DNA from 3 places in the Pseudophaeobacter sp. C1-32P7 genome. Region 1 is predicted to be linked to each of the others. Evidence: riboswitches for the same ligand, from Rfam matches in the RefSeq annotation. Region 1 holds a riboswitch; each other region holds the start of a gene.
What was found. Region 1 has a riboswitch for cobalamin ahead of SM763_RS14280 (hypothetical protein). Riboswitches for the same ligand answer to the same signal wherever they lie in the genome.
Positions count from the first base shown of each region.

Region 2: another riboswitch for cobalamin. It lies ahead of SM763_RS15280 (DUF1636 family protein); the one in region 1 lies ahead of SM763_RS14280 (hypothetical protein).
Region 3: another riboswitch for cobalamin. It lies ahead of SM763_RS04815 (TonB-dependent receptor plug domain-containing protein); the one in region 1 lies ahead of SM763_RS14280 (hypothetical protein).

Region 1 covers NZ_JAXGFR010000009.1:90,984-98,094, forward strand. The annotation lists gene SM763_RS14265 (5'-nucleotidase C-terminal domain-containing protein) at 1-855, opposite strand, end outside; gene nudC (NAD(+) diphosphatase) at 1,193-2,179, shown strand; gene SM763_RS14275 (SRPBCC family protein) at 2,242-2,709, shown strand; cobalamin riboswitch at 2,818-3,052, shown strand; gene SM763_RS14280 (hypothetical protein) at 3,172-3,546, shown strand; gene SM763_RS14285 (protein-tyrosine phosphatase family protein) at 3,660-4,181, opposite strand; gene SM763_RS14290 (DNA polymerase III subunit gamma/tau) at 4,319-6,166, shown strand; gene SM763_RS14295 (hypothetical protein) at 6,187-6,540, shown strand; gene SM763_RS14300 (YbaB/EbfC family nucleoid-associated protein) at 6,551-6,895, shown strand; gene recR (recombination mediator RecR) at 7,087-7,111, shown strand, end outside.
Region 2 covers NZ_JAXGFR010000010.1:100,745-107,855, forward strand. The annotation lists gene SM763_RS15265 (DeoR/GlpR family DNA-binding transcription regulator) at 1-607, shown strand, start outside; gene glpD (glycerol-3-phosphate dehydrogenase) at 600-2,168, shown strand; gene cobO (cob(I)yrinic acid a,c-diamide adenosyltransferase) at 2,242-2,877, opposite strand; cobalamin riboswitch at 2,930-3,145, shown strand; gene SM763_RS15280 (DUF1636 family protein) at 3,249-3,671, shown strand; gene cobW (cobalamin biosynthesis protein CobW) at 3,675-4,709, shown strand; gene cobN (cobaltochelatase subunit CobN) at 4,853-7,111, shown strand, end outside.
Region 3 covers NZ_JAXGFR010000002.1:395,968-403,078, forward strand. The annotation lists gene SM763_RS04810 (ABC transporter substrate-binding protein) at 1-354, opposite strand, end outside; gene SM763_RS04815 (TonB-dependent receptor plug domain-containing protein) at 358-2,244, opposite strand; cobalamin riboswitch at 2,404-2,616, opposite strand; gene SM763_RS04820 (Lrp/AsnC family transcriptional regulator) at 3,091-3,711, opposite strand; gene SM763_RS04825 (zinc-dependent alcohol dehydrogenase family protein) at 3,710-4,747, shown strand; gene SM763_RS04830 (aromatic amino acid transaminase) at 4,971-6,152, shown strand; gene SM763_RS04835 (calcium-binding protein) at 6,325-7,111, opposite strand, start outside.

The DNA.
Region 1 (7,111 bases):
GCCGTGCGACACCTGCAGATCGATCTGCCCCAGGTGTGATCCATGCGCACCCGGCATGACCACCGGCTTGGTGAAACTGTGCTCGGGATCTGGAAGGGTCTTGTGGGTGTGCCCGCCAATCACCGCATCGATTCCCGCCGTGGCCGCGATGGGAAGCAAGGCATTCTCCATGCCCGGCACCCGCTCCAACCCTCCGACACCGGTATGCGCCAATGCGATCACGATATCGCATCCTTCCCGCCGCAGCGCGCTGGCAGCGGCGGCAGCCGCCTGCACCATGTCCGCAACCACGACCTGACCTTCGAGAAGATGCGCATCCCATGTTACCGTCTGCGGCGGCAGCACCGACAGGATCCCGATCCGCAGCGGCGGTGCACCAGCGCAGGCAGGCACCTCCCGCTCCAGAATGGTGGAGCGGGCGAAAGGTAGCTTCCGTCCCTCCTCCACGGCTGTCATATTCGAGCAAATCACCGGACAAGGTGCCTGCTCCAGCACCTGCTCAAGCGTCTCCAGACCGAAGTTGAAGTCGTGATTTCCAAGCCCGATGGCATCGTATTGCAACACGTTGAAGGCCTGCATCAGCGGATGCGGCACGATCGGGTCGTCAGAGGAAATTTCACCAATCGGCGCCCCTTGCAGCCCATCACCATTGTCCAAGAGCAGCACCGTGCCCCCAGCCTCCCGGACCTCTTGCCGCGCCTCTGCGATCAGGGACGCGACGCGGGACAGGCCGATGCTGGGGTCCGGCCGGTCGGCATAATAGTCGTAGCTGAGCAGATTGCTGTGCAGATCGGTGGTTGCCAACAAGCGCAGCACCCCCTTCCCCAATGGCAAGGATTGATCCGGTCCTGTCATATTGCTCTACCCGCAGCCTGCACGGCGTCTTCCGATCTTCGTTTTTTTCTCACGTTCTGACACGAACGCGTTAACCCTTTGAAACAGCGTTTCCTTGATTTGCAAAGTCACCATTTTTGAGGATGTTAACGATTGTGGCGCTGATGCCGAAAATTTGACCGGTCTAACGCCAATATCCAGCGGCAGACCGGTGACCCGGCGTTAAACATCCGCTCACAACCATAAAAATGCATCGACCGCGCTACCCGAACAGGCTGGTCATTGCGCGGTTTTGCCGCCATCAATGCAGGAAATCGGGCCTTAACGCCGGATCCCCTGCCAAAAGAAGGACAACGATATGAAACGGGCCGAAGAGGTGACATTTGGCGGCAAGGGTGGCCTGGACCGCAGCGCGCATCTGCGTGCGGATGCCGAAGCGCTAGACGCTGCCTGGGGGGCAAAGGACGCACAGGTGCTGATGATGTGGCGCGGCAAACCCCTGTGCCAGCGGTCAGATCCAGAGCGCGGACCGGACGCGCTTGCCTGGATCTCCACCACGCATCCGATGGCCGCAGGGTGCCGCGACGCCGCTCTGTTTCTCGGCCTCCTGCCGGATCAAAGCCCGGCCTTCGCCTGCGACATCAGCAGTTGGCAGCCCGATGCGCTGGACGAGATGGCGCTGGCCAGTTTTGCCGATGTAACGGAGCAACAGCACCCGGACCTGCCCTCCGGTTATGCTTTCGCCGAGCTGCGCAGGGTGATGACCCGGCTGACCCCGCTGGAGGCCGAGCTGGCCGCCACCGCCAAGGCGCTGTTTTCCTGGCATGGCTCGCATGGGTTCTGTGCCCGCTGTGGCCACCCCAGTGATATGGTTCAGGCTGGCTGGCAAAGAAATTGCCCCAGCTGCAAGGCGAGCCATTTCCCCCGCACCGACCCGGTTGTGATCATGCTGATTACCCATGGGGACGAGGTCCTGATGGGCCGCTCACCCGGCTGGCCAGAAGGTATGTACTCCCTGCTGGCCGGTTTCGTTGAACCCGGCGAAACGCTGGAGGCCGCCGTGCGGCGTGAAGTTCTGGAAGAATCCGGCGTGAAGGTCGGAGAGGTGGAGTACCTGTCCAGCCAGCCCTGGCCCTTTCCCATGTCGCTGATGTTCGGCTGCCACGGGATCGCGCTGGATCGCGAGCTGACCATCGACCCAGATGAAATCGAGGACGCGATCTGGGTCAGCAAGCAGGACATGATGACCGCCTTTGCCGGAGAGCACCCGATCCTGAAGCCTGCCCGAAAAGGAGCAATTGCACATTTTCTGTTGCAGAACTGGCTTGCGGATACGCTGGATTAAAGGGAATATCGCGGCCACGCTGAGAATTGATCAATCAAAACAGGCAAGCAGGCGTCAGAGTCATGGATTTCACGAGTAAAGAAGATATCGATTCACCGATCGCCGACGTGTTTGAAGCCCTGTCGGACTTTGAAAGCTTTGAACGCTCGGCCATCCGGCGCGGCATCGACGTGCAACGGATCGGCGATATCAGCACGCCTGAAAACGGCCTCGCTTGGGATACCAAATTCAACTTTCGCGGCAAGGCGCGCGAGCTGCGCATTGCTCTCAAATCCTATGATCCCGTCACCCGCATTCTGCTGTCCGGCGACAGCAGCGGGCTGAGCGGCGAAACCGAGATCGAACTGATGGCGCTGTCGCCGCGGCGCACCCGTGTAACAATTGCGCTCAACCTGACGGCCAAGACCCTGTCGGGGCGGTTGCTGCTGCAATCCTTCAAACTGGCGCGCGGCTCGCTCAATAAGAAATTCAAAGCGCGCGCGGCAGATTTCGCCCGGCTGACCGAAGAACGGTTGAACCGCACGGCCTGAGGGCACCGCATCCGCCTGCACAAATCAGCTAGCTTACCTGGCTTGCTGGCGTTGGCGCGGATTTCTCCGACTTTCACACAAGCGAATTGACGACTCGCCCTTCGACCCGCTACCCATTTCACAGATGGTTTCCGCGATCCGCCTTTGCGAGTCCGGGATGAAAAGGGAACGTGGTGCGATCCGGCCTCTCTCGGCCAGAACAATTCCACGACTGCCCCCGCAACTGTAGGCGGAGAGCGACCCCGGAAGATCCACTGGGCGCAAGGCGACAGCCTGCGGCCGGGAAGGACCGGAGAAGCCCAGACCCGCAAGTCAGGAGACCTGCCATCGCACAACTCGAAACCGGGCGGGGTGTCCGGAGCGGGTGAGATGGCTCCTGCAGCGCGGCCCGTTCTGGCCGACAAGCATCCGGCCACATGTCTCTCCCCCTCTTTATGCCCCTGCCTTAGCGCGGAGGGCGCGATGATCTGGACGACAAAAACGCATGAACTTGCGGCAACAACCTGTCAACACACCGGGGCAAGCTGCCCGGCACTGGAACGGATGCTGGTGGCCCTGTGCGGGGCGCTCGATACCGCGCGGGATATGACCGAAGAGGATTTTGAAATCACCGGCGACAGCCTGCTCGATGGCTGCACCCGCCATTGCCCGGCGCGCTTTTTTGCCTCGCACGACAGGATCCGGGTGTTCTGCGAAGTGGACACCGCAGCAGAGCGCAGCGGTCTGGACCGTTTTGCCGACGCGCTGCTGTCCAGCGATGCAAAAGCGCAGCCCGCAGATCACCTGCCACATCGCCCCTGCTCCTTTGGAGAAGCCATCCCGCTCAGCGCGGCGTAGCGGCAGACCCAGCAAACAACAGGAGGGGCGTCGGTTTTATTCGGTGAATGCCGCGCCCTGTGAAGAAGGAAGCGGGATGACAGCCGGGCCCGCTCCGGCGGGCCGCCTTGGTCTCAGCGGCTGCGGGCCCAGGCCATCTGTGCCTCGGTCTCGACCGCGCAGGGGCGAGACATGCGCAGCCGGTTCAGCGCCGCCTCTGGCGCAACACCGCATTCGATCAACAGGCGCAGCACCACCATGCCGGAGCGCCCGCAGCCGCCCCGGCAATGCACCAGAACGCGGCCGCCACCGTTCAGCGCCTGGCGCGCCGAGGCGCTGACCCCGGGCCAGGCTTCGTTCACCTCCGGGCCGGGCACACCAAAATCCGCCACCGGCAGATGCACCCAGCGGCTTCCCATGCTCTGTAGATCAACCCCCAGCGTCGCGGCCCCGACAGAGACATGCTCGGCTTCGGTGGTCATGGAAATGACCAGACCGGGCTGCCAGTCGTGGATCAGCTCAAGATCCCCCTTGTAGTCGCCCCCGGCACCGGGCAGCGGGCAGATAGCAAGAATGCCATTGGCGGCGGACACCGCGTAGATCGTAAAGGGCTGCCCGGCCTGCAGGCCTGCCCCATCTGAACTCATCCCAGTCATCACACACTCTCCACCACATACAGGGAAAAACTCTGCCACCTGCCCTGCCGGACGGTCAACAGCGGTGGACGAAGCCCGCGGGCTTCCCTACCCTATGAGGCGGTCCCAATCCCATTCCGAATCCGGCACGAGACAGCATGAGCGACACCCCAACATCCGATCCTGAAACCCAAACCGCTGAGGTTCAGCACGCGGAGCAGCCGTCTGGCCAGTATCAGGTCCTCGCCCGCAAGTACCGGCCCGAAACCTTTGCGGATCTGGTTGGCCAGGACGCCATGGTGCGTACGCTGAAAAACGCCTTTGCCGCGAACCGGATCGCCCAGGCTTTCATCATGACCGGTATTCGCGGCACGGGTAAGACCACCACCGCCCGGATCATAGCCAAGGGGATGAACTGTATCGGCACCGATGGCACCGGCGGCCCCACCACCGAACCCTGCGGTCAGTGCGAGCATTGCCTCGCGATCATGGAAGGCCGCCACGTGGACGTGATGGAGATGGACGCCGCCAGCCGCACCGGCGTCGGCGACATCCGCGAAATCATCGATTCGGTGCAATACCGCGCGGCCTCAGCCCGCTATAAGATCTACATCATCGACGAGGTTCACATGCTGTCGACCAGCGCGTTCAACGCGCTGCTGAAAACGCTGGAGGAACCCCCCGCCCATGTGAAGTTCATCTTTGCCACCACCGAGATCCGCAAGGTTCCGGTGACGGTCCTGTCGCGCTGCCAGCGGTTCGATCTGCGCCGGATTGAGCCCGAGGTCATGATCGCCCTCCTGCGCAAGATCGCAACTGCCGAAAACGCCCAGATTGCCGAGGATGCGCTCGCTCTCATCACCCGCGCCGCCGAAGGTTCGGCCCGCGATGCAACCTCGCTGCTGGATCAGGCGATTTCCCACGGCGCGGGCGAGACCACCGCCGATCAGGTCCGCGCCATGCTGGGCCTTGCCGACCGGGGCCGGGTGCTGGATCTGATGGATATGATCCTGCGCGGCGATGCGGCTGCGGCGCTCAGCGAGCTCTCCTCGCAATATGCCGAAGGCGCCGATCCGCTGGCTGTTCTGCGCGATCTGGCCGAAATCACCCATTGGGTGTCGGTGGTAAAGATTACGCCAGACGCGGCAGAGGATCCGACCATCAGCCCGGATGAGCGCGCCCGCGGTCAACAGATGGCCGAAGCGCTGCCGATGCGGGTGTTGACCCGCATGTGGCAGATGCTGCTCAAGGCGCTGGAAGAGGTCGCCGCCGCCCCCAACGCCATGATGGCTGCCGAGATGGCGGTGATCCGCCTGACGCACGTGGCCGATCTGCCCAGTCCCGAGGAGTTGATCCGCAAGCTGCAGGATATGCCGCCCCCGCCGCCCGGCGGTGGTGGCGGAATGCCCATGCAAAGCATGGGCGCGCCTGCCGCGGGCGGGACATCGACTATCACCTCTGCTCCGCCGCAAGGCGCACCGGGCGGTGGACCGTCCGGCGGCATGACCATGTCGCACAGCCAAAGGCAGGGACAAGCCACTGCGCTGGCACCGGCCGCAGAAAAGGCCCTCGCCCGCTACCCGACCTTCGAGCATGTGGTGGAACTGATCCGCACCAACCGTGATGTGAAACTGCTGGTCGAGGTGGAAACAGGCGTGCGCCTCGTCGCTTACCAGCCGGGCCGGATCGAATTCACACCGCATGCGAATGCGCCCCGAGACCTTGCTGCGCGCCTTGGCACCGCCTTGCAAAACTGGACCGGCAGCCGCTGGGTCGTCACCATCGCACCCGACGGCGAGGCCCCGACGATCGCCGAAATCCGCGATGCCGCCGAAAACGCGCTGCGCACCAAGGCCAGCGAACACCCACTGGTACAGGCGGTGATCGACAGTTTCCCCAAGGCCCGGATCACCCGCATCCGTACCGCCGAGGAAATGGCCGCCGAGGTCGAGGCCGAAGCCCTGCCCGAGGTAGAAGACGAATGGGATCCGTTCGAAGACGGGTAGCGACTGGCCTGACGGTCCTCTTGTTCACCCTGCCAACAACCGCCTTCGCCAAAACCTGCCTTGCCACCGGCGATCTTTCCGACAGCGCGTGGGATGTGCTTTGGCGGATGTCGGCCACGCCTGCTGTATTGGCCCTCTTCGCTCTTGCCGGATTCGCGCTGTACAGCAGAAAGCGCGCCTCCTTTGCAATCGCAGGCGTTCTTTGGGGCATGCTGGCGTTCGCGATTGCCGTGGATAATCATGAGCTTTTCTTTGATGATAAGAGTGCCTTGGGCATAATCGAAGACTGCACTGCCTCCCCCCACTTGTTCATCGCGCTTGCAATTGCGATATGTTCGGGGATGACTTACGGCGCCCTGCGCCCCCGCACTTAGGAGAAACACCATGCTCAAAGGCCTCGGCGGTCTTGGCGATATGGCCAAGATGATGAAATCGGCACAGGAACTGCAAACCAAGATGGCGCAGATGCAGGAAGACCTGCACAACGTCATGGTCACCGGCGAAGCAGGCGCGGGCCTGGTCAAGGCCACCGCCTCGGCCAAGGGCGACCTCAAGGCGCTGGATATCGACCCGTCCATCTTCAATGGCGATGACAAGGAAATGGTCGAGGACCTGATCCTGGCCGCCATCAAGGACGCACAGTCCAAGGCAGCCGAAAAAGCGCAGGAAGAGATGACCAACCTCACGGAAAGCATGGGCCTTCCCAAGGATATCAAGCTGCCTTTCTGATCCGGAGGCGCAACTGAAAAGTTCCGAAAAGGCGGCCTTGGCCGCCTTTTTCATGTCTCACGGGCATACGCCCTTTGCCCAATCTGGCGCGCAGGCGCTGCCCAGACAAACCCTGAACATCCGTCGCCTCTCCCCTTGCCATTGCCCGCCGTGATGCGTCTATATGGGCTGACACTCCAAAGGCCGCCTCCATGCAAGACCGCTCTACCAGCGACA
Region 2 (7,111 bases), on a different contig from region 1:
CCGCGCCTACGCGGACCGGCGCAAGCTGAACGCGGCGGGGAAACTGGCGATGGCAGCCGAGGCCGCAGAACTCATCCCCGAAGACTGCTCGATCACGCTCAATATCGGCACTTCGACCGAGCAAGTGGCCCGTGCCCTATCCGGCCATCGCGGCCTGACAGTCATTTCCAACAACATAAACATTATCAATATGATGATGGGTGGTGAAGCGCGTGAGCTGATCCTGGTTGGCGGCGCGGTCCGGCAAAGCGACGGCGCCATCGTCGGCGAAGACGCGGTGGAATTCATTTCCCGCTACAAGGTCGATTTCGCCATTATCGGCGCCTCCGCCCTCGATGCGGATGGCGCCATCATGGACCACGACGGTCGCGAGGTCTCCGTCGCCCGCGCCATTCTGAAAAACGCACGTACCCGCGTTCTGGTCTGCGATCACAGCAAATTCGACCGCTCCGCCCCAGTGCGGATCTGTGATGTGGCGGATCTCGACGTAGTGATCACCGATGCGCCGGTGCCCGATGCCTTTGCCGAGGCCGCGCGCGCCGCGGGAACACGCATCATCGTGGCGGGAGACACCGCCAGCCAAAACGAAAGAAACGAAAATGACTGATCAAAAGATCACCGACCTGTTCATCATCGGCGGCGGCATCAACGGCTGCGGCATTGCCCGCGATGCGGCAGGCCGTGGCTTGTCGGTCAGCCTTGCAGAAATGAACGATCTGGCCTCGGCCACCTCCTCTGCCTCGACCAAACTGTTTCATGGCGGTCTGCGCTATCTGGAATATTTCGAATTCCGTCTGGTGCGCGAAGCGCTGATCGAGCGCGAGGTCTTGCTGAAGGCAATGCCCCATATTTCCTGGCCGATGCGCTTTGTGCTGCCTTTTCACAAGGAGATGCGGTTCGACAGTGAAACGCCGACCTCCCGCCTGCTGACGCGGATCATGCCCTGGATGAAAGGGCGCCGCCCGGCCTGGCTGATCCGCCTTGGGCTGTTTCTCTATGACACGCTGGGCAAGCGCGGCATCCTGCCCGGCACCCGCAAGCTGGACCTCAGCCGCGACGAAGCGGGGGCGCCGCTGAAGGACAAGTTCCAGACCGCCTTTGAATATTCGGACTGCTGGATCGAGGATGCCCGGCTTGTCGTGCTCAACGCCCGCGACGCGCAGGCGCGCGGCGCCGAAATCATGACTCGCACCAAAGTTCTGGCGGCTGAACGCGCCGAGGATCACTGGCTCATCCACCTGAAGGACAGTCTGACGGGGCAAGTGTTCACGCGCCGGTCGCGGATGCTGGTCAATGCGGCGGGTCCCTGGGTTGCGGAGGTATTGAACCAGAAACTGGGCCAGAACAGCCGCGAAGGCGTGCGTCTGGTACGCGGCAGCCATATCGTGGTTCCGAAACTCTTCGACCACGGGCGCTGCTATTTCTTTCAGGGCACCGACGGGCGGATCATCTTTGCCATCCCCTATGAGGAGGATTTCACTCTGATCGGCACCACCGACGCCGACCATCCCGACCCGGAGACGGCCCCCACCTGCACCCCCGAGGAACAGGACTACCTGATCGATTTTGCCTCGCAGTATTTCAAAAAGCCGCTGCACCGCGACGACATTCTGTGGACCTACTCCGGTGTGCGCCCGCTGTATGACGATGGCGCCAGCTCGGCGACGGCGGCGACGCGGGAATATGTGCTGTCACTGGACACGGGCAATGCACCGCTGCTGAACATCTTTGGCGGCAAGATCACCACCTACCGCAAACTGGCCGAGGCCGCGCTTGCCAAGATCTCCGAGGCCCTGCCCGGCGTCGGCGGCAACTGGACAGCAGGTGTGCCCCTGCCCGGCGGCAATTTCGCGGTCAAAGATGTGACCAAGCTGCAGGCGGATCTTGCAGCGGATTATTCCTTCCTGACGCCTTATTGGGCGCGACGCCTGATCCGCGCTTATGGCACCGAAGCGCGGCTGATCCTGGGTGAAGCAAAATCCGCCGAGGCGCTGGGGCACACTTTTGGCGCCACCATCACCGAGCGGGAGTTGGACTGGGCGATTGCCAACGAATGGGTGCGCAGCGGCGATGATTTCCTGTGGCGCCGCACCAAACTGGGCCTGCGCCTGACCGAGGAAGAGCGCGCCGCGGTCGATACCTATATCAAGGACAAGGTTGCCGCGTAACGGCGGGGCAATCCAAACGCACCGGGCACGGTATTCCCTGCCCGGTGACACCTCTGCAGATGGTCTGGCCGTCTTAGAACTCCACCCCTTTCTGCGCCTTGATCCCGGCGCGGAAAGGATGCTTTATCTGGCCCATCTCGGTCACCAGATCCGCGATTTCGATCAGCTCTTCCTTGGCGTTGCGTCCGGTCAGAACCACATGAGTCATCGGCGGTTTCTGCTCGACCAGGAACTCCAGAACCTCATCCAGATCCAGATATTCATAGCGCAGCGCGATATTGATTTCATCGAGCAAAACCATTGTGTTGCGCTCATCCAGTATCATTTCCTTGGCCTTTTCCCAGCCTGCGCGGGCCGCCGCGATATCGCGGGCCTTGTCCTGAGTCTCCCAGGTGAATCCTTCGCCCATCGCGTAGAACTGGCACAGATCGCCGAAATGCTCCTCGATCAGGGTGCGTTCGCCGGTCTGCCAGGCGCCCTTGATGAACTGCACCACGGCGGATGGCATGCCGTGGGCGATGCAGCGCATGATCATGCCGAATCCCGAGCTGGACTTGCCCTTGCCGGGGCCGGTGTGGACGATGATCAGCCCCTTTTCACCGTCCTTATTGGCCATCATGCGGTCACGCGCCGCTTTCTTTTTTGCCATCTTGGACGCGTGCCGTGCCGCTTCTTCCTCGGAAATGCCGTTATCAGACTTTTCGGTCACCAAGTGCCCTCCTGCAGTTTGGCACCATGTCTTGACAAGGAAGCCCGCAATAGCGCAAGGGGATTTTGTTGGTTCCTGCGAATGCAGGCGAAGAGGGAATGTGACACGGCCATCTGGCCCAAGCACAGCCGCCCCCGCGACCGTGACCGGAGAGGTCTCCACGCCACTGGGTAACACCGGGAAGGCCGGAGAACCGCAAAGACCCCGCAGCAATGCGGTGGCCTTGAGATCCGCAAGCCGGGAGACCTGCCAACAGACTTAATCTACGGGCGGACGGGGTGTGCCGCGACCGGATGAGAGCCGATTCATCCATACGGCTCCCCTCTGGCCTCTCCCCGTCTGTCTGACAGGACGCAAGGAGACGCCCGCCAATGGCGAAGGATACGGCTGAACAGCCCCCCAAAGGCAGCCCAGAGGTCACCCTGACCATCTGCACCACCTGCAAGCGCGAAGGCGTTGATCCCGAAGCCACCCGGCCCGGCACCCTGTTGCTGCAGGCTCTGCGCGCCGCCGACCTGCCCGACGGGGTCTCGGTGCGCGGCGTCGAATGCCTGTCCGCCTGCAAGCGCGGTTGTTCCATGGTGCTGAGCGGCGGCACCGAGCGCTGGAGCTACATCTACGGCGATCTGGATCCCGATCAACACGTAGAGGAGATCCTGCAAGGTGCGGCTGCCTATGCCGCGACCGACGACGGTCTGGTGCCCTGGCGCGCGCGTCCGCAGGTCTTTCGCAAACAATCCATCGCCCGCATTCCCCCGGCGCCCCAGCCAGGTGACAGCCCATCCGAGGAGTAACCTATGAGCGATCTCAACAAAATTCCCGTCACCGTGGTGACCGGCTTTCTCGGCGCGGGCAAGACCACACTCATCCGCCATCTGATGCAAAACCCGCAGGGCAAACGTCTGGCCGTGCTGGTCAATGAATTCGGCACCGCGGGCGTGGACGGCGACATCCTGAAATCCTGCGCCGATGAAAACTGCCCGGAAAACAACATCGTGGAGCTGGCGAACGGCTGCATCTGCTGCACCGTGGCGGACGATTTCATCCCCACGATCGAGGCCCTGATGGCGCTGCCGGAAACGCCCGAACATATCCTGATTGAAACCTCCGGGCTGGCGCTGCCGAAACCGCTGCTGAAAGCCTTTGACTGGCCCGCGATCCGCTCGCGCATCACCGTAGACGGGGTCATTGCCCTTGCCGACGCCGAGGCCGTCGCCGCAGGGCAATTCGCCCCGGATCTTGACGCCGTGCAGGCCCAGCGCGAGGCGGACGACAGTCTGGATCATGAAACCCCGCTGTCCGAGGTCTTCGAGGACCAGATCTCTTGTGCAGATATCGTGCTTCTGTCCAAAGCGGACCTTGCCGGGGAAGAAGGCCTTGCCAAGGCCCGCGCCGTGATCGAAGCCGAAGCCCCGCGCCAACTGCCGATCCTGCCGATGAGCGAAGGCGTGATCGATCCGCGTGTGGTGCTGGGGATCGGCGCGGCGGCCGAAAACGATCTGGAGGCCCGCCCCAGCCATCACGATGGCCACCACGATCACGAGCATGATGATTTTGAAAGCATCGTCGTTGAAATGGGCGAAGTCTCCGACCCGCAGGACCTGCAGGACCGCATCGTCAACATGGCCCGCAACCGCAAAATTCTGCGCGTCAAAGGCTATGTCGCGGTGGAAGGGAAACCGATGCGCATGCTGGTTCAGGCCGTCGGCGAACGGCTGCGCGCCCAATACGACCAACCCTGGGGCACCCAGCCGCGCAAGACCCAGCTGGTGGTGATTGCCGAACATGACGATATCGACGTCGCGGGCATCCACGCGGACCTGGGAGCCTGACACTCATGCGGGAATGCTGCGCTCTCCACTGGGACCTGTCCCGGCTGACAAGCCGGGACGCGCCCGACCTCCCCCCCGGGAGGGCGCACAACGGCCCCCCGAGGTCGGCCGCGTCCCTCAGCTCAGCAGTCCGGAGCTGACCCATGCATGTCGTCTTCCGCGAAAGCCACGGGCTTGAAGAAACCGATACGCCGTTTGATGTTGGGCAGGATCCGGCGGAGCTGATCGTTCTGTCCTTTTCCGACAGCGATCTAGGCGCCTTTGCTGCGGGCTGGCACCGCGCCGGGGGCAAGCTGCCCTCCTGCCGCCTCGCCAATCTGGTGGCGCTGAAACATCCCCTCTCGGTGGACACCTACGCCGAACAGACGCTGGAAGGCGCCAAGGGTGTTCTGGTGCGCCTCATTGGCGGCGAAAGCTACTGGTCCTATGGGCTTGCCACCCTGCAGGACCTGGCCCGGCGCAAGGGGATTGCGCTAGCAATCCTGCCCGCCGATGGGCGCGAAGATCCACGGCTTGATGAACTTTCCACCCTGCCCGTCTCAACTCTGCGGCGCTTGCAGGCTCTTTGCGATGCAGGCGGCGCGGTTGCAGCGCAGGCGGCCCTTGCGCAGATGGCCCTCGCGGCGGGGCTATACGCAGGTCCCGTGCCGGGCCTTAAAACCATGCCGGACCACGGCTTTTATGACCCGGATCAGGGCGTCATCACGGATCCCCCCCAAGAGGGCAAACCGCTGGTTCTGGTCAGTTTCTATCGCTCCTACCTGACCTCGGCCGATACCGCCCCGGTGGATGCGCTGATCGCGGATCTGCGCGCCCGTGGCTACGCCGCCTATGGCATCTTTGCTGCCAGCCTGAAGGCCCCGGCCGCCGCCGATTGGCTCGCCGAGGAACTCCTCCGACTGGCTCCCGCCGGCATCATCAACGCCACCGCCTTTTCGGCACAAGGGTCAGACGGGCGCCCCTCGCCGCTCAGCGTGACTGGCTGTCCGGTGTTTCAGGTGGCGCTCTCCACCGCGCGGCGCAAGGACTGGGCCGACGCCACCCGCGGACTGTCGCCCGCTGACCTTGCCATGCATGTGGTCCTGCCCGAGGTGGATGGCCGTATCATGGCGGGCGTGGTCAGCTTCAAGGCGCCTTCCAAGAAAGACCCCGACCTCCAGTATTCGCGCTTTGCCCACCGCGCCGATCCGGGCCGCGTGCGCGCCGCCGTGGACCGGATCGAAGGCTGGCTGCGGCTGGCGCAACTGGAAAACCGCGACAAGCGTCTCGCGCTGGTGCTTTCCACCTACCCGGGGCGCGACTACAACATCGCCCATGCGGTGGGCCTTGATGCGCTGGCTTCCTGCGAACAGCTACTGGGCGCTCTGGCCGATCAGGGCTACAGCGTCACGGGGACAGGCGATCTTGGTGCCCGCCTCGTAGAGGAGCGCATCGCCTTGCCGCTGGCGGACTACAAGGCGGCTCTGAAAACGCTTCCCGACCCCTTGCAAACCGACCTCAAGGCGGCCTGGGGTACCCCCGAAGATGACCCGGATCTGCAGGATGGTGCCTTTCAATTGAAGGCCCTCATCGCAGGCAAGGCGATCATCGCCCTGCAACCCGAACGCGGCGAGGTTACGACCCGCGTCGATGACTATCACGATCTCGACCGCACCCCGCGCCATGCCTATGTGGCCTTCTACCTCTGGCTCCAGCAACAGGTTGATGCAGTCCTTCACATTGGCGCCCATGGCACGCTGGAATGGCTACCCGGTAAGGCGGTCGCCCTGTCTGACACCTGCTGGCCCGAGGCCCTGACCAGCCACTTGCCGGTGATTTATCCCTTCATCGTCAACGATCCGGGCGAGGCCGCACAGGCCAAGCGCCGCATCGCCGGTGTGACCGTGGGCCACCTGCCGCCGCCACTGGCGCAGACCAGCCTGCCCGATGGCATGGCGCGGCTGGAAAGCCTTCTGGACGAATATTCCACCGCCGATGGTCTGGACCCTGCCCGCCGCGACCGTCTGATCGAAGATATCCGCGCCGAGGCCCAAGGCACCGGTGTCGAGGCGGATCTGGGCCTTACCCCCGACTGCTCCGCTGCCGAGGCGATCACCCGCATCGATGCCTTTGTCTGCGACATCAAGGAAAGCCAGTACGGCGAGGGCCTGCACATCTTTGGCACCGGCCAGTGCGGACCGCAGGAAATCACCGGGGTGATGGATGCGCTTTCCGGGCGGTTGGTGGCCCCCGGCCCTTCTGGCTCTCCCTTTCGCGGGCGCACGGACGTGATCCCCACCGGGCGCAACCTCTTTACCACCGATCCACGGGCGGTGCCCTCGCGGGCGGCGCATGCGCAGGGGGTCAAGCTGGCGGAAGAGCTGCTGCGCCGCCATCTTCAGGACCACGGCGACTGGCCACGG
Region 3 (7,111 bases), on a different contig from region 1:
GACATCCTCCAGCGAAAAGGCTGACCCGAATTCCGCCAGCGGCACGCCAAGGCGGCGCAGCATATCCATCGTTGCAGGCGCCGAAGATGCGCCAGCGATCACCAGATCCGGCTTCAGCAGGTAGATTTCTTCCGCCAGCCCGTGATTGACCGGATAGGCCTGCGCCTCTTCGGCCATGGCCGAGGCCCGCGGATCCCGGGCGACGAAGGAAATCGAGATCAGCTGTCCAGGCGCGGCCAGCATCATCGCCATCTGATCCACGCAGAGATTCATCGTAACAACGCGCGACGGCCCGGCAAAGGCTCCGGTGGCGGCCCAGAAAAGGGCCAGGGCTATGCCGGGCAGCCAGCGCATCGATCAGAAGGAGGCCCGGACGCCGATATAGGCGGCGCGGCCGCGTTTCGCGTAGCCCCAGACGTCCGAGTATTCCTCGTCAAACAGATTGGTGACACGTCCGGTCAGGACCACATTCGGGTTCAGCTCATACTGGGCCGAGACATCGACGGTGGTGTAATCCGGCAGCTCGGCCGTGGCATAGGTGCCAAAGAACTGGCTGTCCCAGTTGCCTGCCACATGGCGGACATCCGCAGTGATGGAGCCGCGACCATTGAAAGTATCGAGCGTGGCGCTCAGCAGCAGTTCGTGTTCGGGGCGGCGCACCTCGACCGTACCATTGGGGTTGGTGGCATCCAGATAGGTGTAGGACAGACGGAGATCGAGGTTTTCCGTGGCCTCAAGGCTGGCCGCCAGTTCGACACCTTTGCGCTCGCTGTCTCCGGCCTGATTGCGGAAGGAGAAGGTGGTCGCATTCACCATATAGGCTTCGATCTCACCCGCCAGCGTCTCGTCGAAATAGGTCACATCAACCAGCCCGCGCCCCTGCAGGAACGGCACCTCGACACCCAGATCAAAGCTGCGGTTTTCTTCGGGCTGCAAGTTCTGATTGCCCAGATAGGTAGTGGCACCAAAGGTGCTGTTGGCAAAGAGCTCAAAATAGGTCGGGTTCACGATACCGGTGCCGGCCGAGCCATGCAGGCGCACACCGCTGCCCGCAAAGGTATAGGACGCACTGGCGTTCCAGCTGGTGGCATCTTCGAAGGCATTGTTGTTGTCGCGGCGCACGCCCAGTTGCAGATCCAGACCATTGGCAAAGCTGCCACGGTATTCCAGCGCGATCGAATTGGTTTTGCGCGCAAAGGCCGGGTTGGAACGGCTGGAATCCTCTTCCCATTCCAGAATGGCGTTCAGCAGGTGATCTGTCAGCTCTACCGACTGGCCATCAAGGCCAAAGCTCAGCAGGTATTTCGCCGCTTCCGTCTTGGTCTCGGTCAGGGCGCCACCGTTGTAGGATTGGTCAAAATCCGTACGCTCGTAAGACAGACGGTGTTTCAGGCGTCCACCCAACGTGTCGAGCTCGGCAAAGATCTGAGCCAGCTGTTCATCGCGGTCGCTGAACTGCGTGGGATCATCCACCACATAGCTGGCCGCATCGGTCGCGGTAAAAGACGTGCTGTCGCTGTCAAAACGCTCTTCCGAGGCACGCAGGTTGAAGCCGAGCTTCAGCCGTTCGGTGACAAGATAGTCACCCTTCAGCTGCGCGGTGTTGCGGCGGATACCATCCTCTTCGCCGCCGCTGCCGGAGAAGTCGTAGCCATCGTCATTATCATGGGCGAGGTTGAGCGAAATGCCTCCGCGTTCGGTCCGGGACGACACCCGCGCCGAGGCCCGGTAGCCGTCCGAGCCGACTTCGGCGCTGCCACCGTATTCGGTGCCGATGCCGCCACTCTTGGTGATGATGTTGATCACACCCGCCGAGGCGTTGGATCCGTAGAACACCGATTGCGGGCCGCGCAGCACCTCGATCCGCTCGATATTGGCGGTATCAAGGCCAGACAGGATATAGTCGCTGTCGCCGCCCGAGGCCTCGATGCCGTCGATCAGGATCAGGGTGTGGTTGGCTTCGGCGCCACGGATGCGGACCTGTGTAAAGCTGTCACCTGCACCGGTGACCATCAGACCGGGAACCGACCGCAGTGCATCTTGAACCGTGGTGATGCCGCGCTGTTCGATCTCTTCGCTGGTCACGACCGAAACCGAGCGACCGTATTTCTGCGCCTCGACAGGGGTAAAACCACCGGAGACGATGAGTTCGCCCAGATCGATGATCTCCGCCTCCTGGGCGGTTGCAATTGCGGGGGTAGTGACCATCAGGGTGGCGGCCAGGGACAAGCTTACCTTGCGCATCGTTTCAGTTCTCCCAGCCTGCACATTCGGTGCAGGAAAAGTGGCTGCCCATCGCGGGCAACATGTACAAATCATCGGTCCTTGGAAGGCAGTGCTTCCACAGACAGTTCAATTGCCACCACTACGGAAGTCCGTTGTCCCCGGCGCGCCCCGCACCCGGACTGGGTGATCCTTCTGGCAGGTCTCCTGACTCGCGGGTCGCAGCTTTGCCGCGCCTTCCCGCCCCCTCTTGGGGCAGTGGCATATCGCAGCATTGCTCTCCGCTCACAGTTGCGGGGGCAGTCATGGTTTTGACGTCTTGTACCGACGCCTTACCATGTTCCCTTTTACCCGGATGGTATTCCCAGCCGGACCAGAATGGCCGGACTTAGGCAAACTGGATTTACTCTGTCAAGAAGGAGTAGACGCCGCCAAGGATGGAGTTTTCAAACAATGCACCGCGCACACCAGCAACAATCGCCTGAAATCAACTGCTAAGTGATGGTTTCAATGCTGCAAACGCAATGCTGTGCCGCATCGACCGCAACCTTTGCGCAGGCGATATTCCACGCTACGGCATGGTTCCCCGTTCCGATCTCCACCGAATCCAATGGCTGGGGTCGTGGCTGTCCCCCCTGCCCCGCATCACGGACAGATTTCCCCTGGCAATGCCCCTGCGGTGGCAACGCGCCTCTTCCGCATCCCGGCGGAGCTGTGGCGTTTCCATCTCCGCCCAAAGCGTTCCAGTACGAGACCGCGCATGAACGCCCAGATCTTCGCAAAGGTCTGTCGCGGGCACAGGTTCAGTCCGGTGGCCGGTTACAGGCTCCGGTTCAAACACGACGGAAAACCAGCTTGCGCGGCAGTCTATTTCATTGATGCTGCACTGACGGGCAGCTTGCTCGACGCCTTCATTTCTTTCAATGAGAGGTTGGACCGAATGCTGGTGACACCGGGTAGCCGCCTCAGAGTGCTGTCGACGAAACCACTGTAATCATCGAGATCACGGGCAACCACGATCAGCAGGAAATCATCCGCGCCGGTCGTGTTGTGGCAAGCCAGGATGTTCGGTGTCGTTTCAACGATGCGCTGAAATTCTGCCGTCGCGGCTTGATCATGCTCGGAACAGCGCAGCTGGACGAAGGCCATAACGCCGAGGCCGAGCTTTCGACGGCTCAGATTGGCTTGATAACCTTCGATGATGCCGCTTTCTTCAAGACGTTTGAGCCGCCTCCAACAGGGGGTCTCGCTCATCCCCAGATGCTCGGACAACTTGGCATTGGTCATGCGGCCATCCTCCTGCAACAGGGTCAAGATCTCGGCATTGACGGCGTCGATGTCAGGCATGGGTAGATATCTTTCAATAATGACGATTCCATAGGGAATTCCACTCCAGATTTGCGCAATACGGGGAGGATTGGCAAAGGTATTTCCCTCATCCAGACTATGATCTCGTCCAAAATACTCTTCAGCGAAAGATCCTGCCATGAAAGCCGTCCTTTTCGAAAAATTCCAAAGCGCGCCAAAGCTGGTTACCGTGGACGACCCGACGCCAGAGCCGCATGGCGTTGTCCTCAGGGTTGCGGCCACCGGCGTCTGCCGCAGCGACTGGCATGGCTGGATGGGACACGACAGCGACATCGACTTGCCGCATGTGCCTGGCCACGAGTTGGCTGGCGTCGTCGAGGCCGTTGGGAATGACGTCACAAAATGGAAGGTTGGCGACAAGGTCACTGTACCATTCATCTGTGGGTGCGGCAGCTGTTCCGAATGCCATTCCGGCAACCAGCAGGTCTGCCTGCAGCAGGAACAGCCGGGTTTTACCCACTGGGGATCCTTTGCGGAATACGTAGGCATTCATCAGGCCGATCTGAACCTTGTCGCCCTGCCCGAGACCATGAGTTTTGCCACTGCCGCGAGCCTTGGTTGCCGCTTTGCAACCTCATTTCGGGCGGTGGTAGATCAAGGGAAGGTCAGCGCAGGACAATGGGTGGCTGTGCATGGTTGCGGCGGCGTAGGCCTGTCCGCCGTGATGATCGCCTCGGCTTGTGGGGCCAACGTGATCGGCGTGGACCTTGATCCAGCTAAGTTGACGCTGGCGAAGGAGCTTGGCGCCGTGACGGTGCTAAACGGTAGGGAGGCCGACGTGCCGGAGGCCGTTCGGGAGATCACCCGCGGAGGTGCCCACGTCTCTCTCGACGCACTTGGTCACCCGTCAACTATGACCAATTCAATCCTCTGCCTGCGGCCGCGGGGCAAGCATGTGCAGGTGGGTCTGATGCTGGGTGAGCACGCGGCACCGACCGTTCCAATGCCAAAGATCGTCGGGCAGGAAATCGAATTGCTTGGTTCACACGGGATGCAGGCACATCGCTACGGCGCGATGCTTGACCTCGTCGCCAGCGGCAAGCTGGACCCGGCACGACTGGTCGGAGAGCAGATCAGCCTTGCCGATGCCCCTCAGGCCTTGATGGAGATGGATAAATTCCGCTCCGTGGGTGCAACTGTCATTACCCGCTTTTGAGCCATGGAGAAAATCGGATTCATCGGAAATGACACCTTGGCCTGCGTTATCGCTGACGGTCAAAGGCGATATGCCAACGGAATAATCGCCCGGGGTGTGACGCAGCCCAACATGACGCCTCATGTGGCTGAAAAGGTAATGACTGACGACCGAAGCGGCACGATGATGCCCCGCGCGATCACAGCATTCCATAGTCGGACCGTCGAACTGGAAAGGGTGAATAATGTTTGAGCAGGTGGAAGAATACCCTGTAGATCCAATCATGATCGGGGCAGAGTATTTCGCTCAGGACCCGCGGCAGGACAAGCTGAACTTGACGGTTGGCATCTATCAGGACGCGCAGGGACAGACCCCGGTCTTGAAGGCCGTCAAACAGGCAGAACAGCGGCTGGTCGAAAGCCAGACCAGCAAGTCCTACCTCGCGCTCACGGGCGATGTGGAGTATTGCGCGGTGCTCGGCCACGAGATCATGGGCGACGCCTACAGCAGCGACTGGATCGCGGCGCAAACCTCCGGCGGTGCGGTTGCCCTGCGGGTGATCGCAGATCTTCTGGCTCAAATGCCCAAAAAACCCACGGTCTGGCTGCAATCTCCGACCTACGGCAACTATGTCCCGATTCTCTCCGCGGCGCAGGCGAACTTCCGATCCCTGCACTATTACGATTCGATCCGCAGCGAGCTCACTTTTGACGAAATGCTCGACGGGCTCAGGGCCGCCAGCCCCGGCGATGTCTTCCTGATGCAAGGCGCCTGTCACAACCCGACCGGAGCGGATATGACATCAGAGCAAATCGCAGCTCTGCTCGACATCCTGGAAGAGCGCGGCATTGTGCCGTGGATCGACCTCGCCTACCTCGGGTTCGCCCGCAGTTTCGATGCAGACTGCGACCTCGCCCGACAAATTGCGAAACGGTTTCCCGAGTGCATTGTCTGCATCACCCTGTCCAAGTCCTTTGGCCTTTATCGTGATCGCGCCGGGGCACTTTTTGTCAAAACACGCACCCCAGATCGCAATCGCGTTAAACGGGCGGTCACCGCAATCGTCCGCTCGGGGGCATCACACGCGCCGGACCATGGCTGCTCTGTTGTTCGCACCATCCTGCAAGACCCCAAGCTCAAGGCGCTCTGGCAGGATGAACTCGACCCGATGCGGGATCGTGTGGCACAGATGCGTGAGACGATCGTCAAAGCGGAACAAGATACCTATGGCACAGGAACCCTCGCGTTTCTCGGTCGGCAGAAGGGGATGTTCTCTTTGTTGCCGCTGACCAAATCCCAGGAAGTCGCGCTAACCCGCGACCATGGCATCCACGTCGTACAAGGCGGGCGCATCAATGTGGCACGGCTACGTGATCAGGACGTCCTGTGGCTGGTCCGTGCGGTCCAAAATGTCATGGCTGACTGAAACTCACCAGGAATGGTGTCGATTGCACCACGCCATCTTGGTCTGACGGTCACGCGGTATCTTCCTAGTGTTTCGGCTCGGACGCTTGCCGCGTCAATGACAGGGACTATCGAAAGCGTGAACAGGACGGGCACCAAACGGCGCCCGTCCAAAAGCAAGTTATGTTGTTCGCTTATCCCCAGAGGGTGAAGGTATCCCCGCTCAGGTCCCACTCTCCGGGCGACACCAGCACATCTTCCAGCAGGACGCTGCTTTCGTGGCTAGTACCCGCTTCTGCGGTAAGCAGTGTATCTGCTCCGCTCTGCGTGACGCTGACAGACAGGTCGCCAAGGCCCCATCCCTTGATTTCAAGCGTATCGCCGACCTCAAAATCGGTGACGACATCCGAACCGAAGTCGAATGTATCAACCCCGTTGCTGTAGAGATCGAACTGGAAATGATCGACGCCGGATCCGCCGGTGATCACGTCGTTGCCATCGTCGCCGAAGAGCTGATCCGCACCGCTTCCGCCAATCAGGCTGTCATCACCCGATCCGCCGAACAGGAGATCCCCAGATTCGCCCGCAACCAGCGTGTCATTGCCAGCATTGCCATAGAGCCGATCAACACCACCGTCGCTGCCGACAATATAGTCATCGGTTGCAACACTATAGCTGTCCCCGACGATGGAGAAGCTGCCATCGAACGTCCCGTCCTGCGGAAGAAACGAGCTGTGCAGGTGATAGTTCTGCAGCGTCACCGTGCTCTCATAGGAGGTGCCCGCCCCAAGGGTCAGGATCGTGTCGTTGCCCACGTGCTCAAGCGAGATCGTCACGGCAGCACCCGGACCAAAGCTGTTCAGCTGCAGCACATCGCCGTCATTGAACCCCTCGATCACGTCATGGCCGGAGCTGGTGCCTTCGCCGGTCGCGTCCGCAGGCACCACGTCAATGTAGTAGGTATCGGCCCCCTCGCCGCCA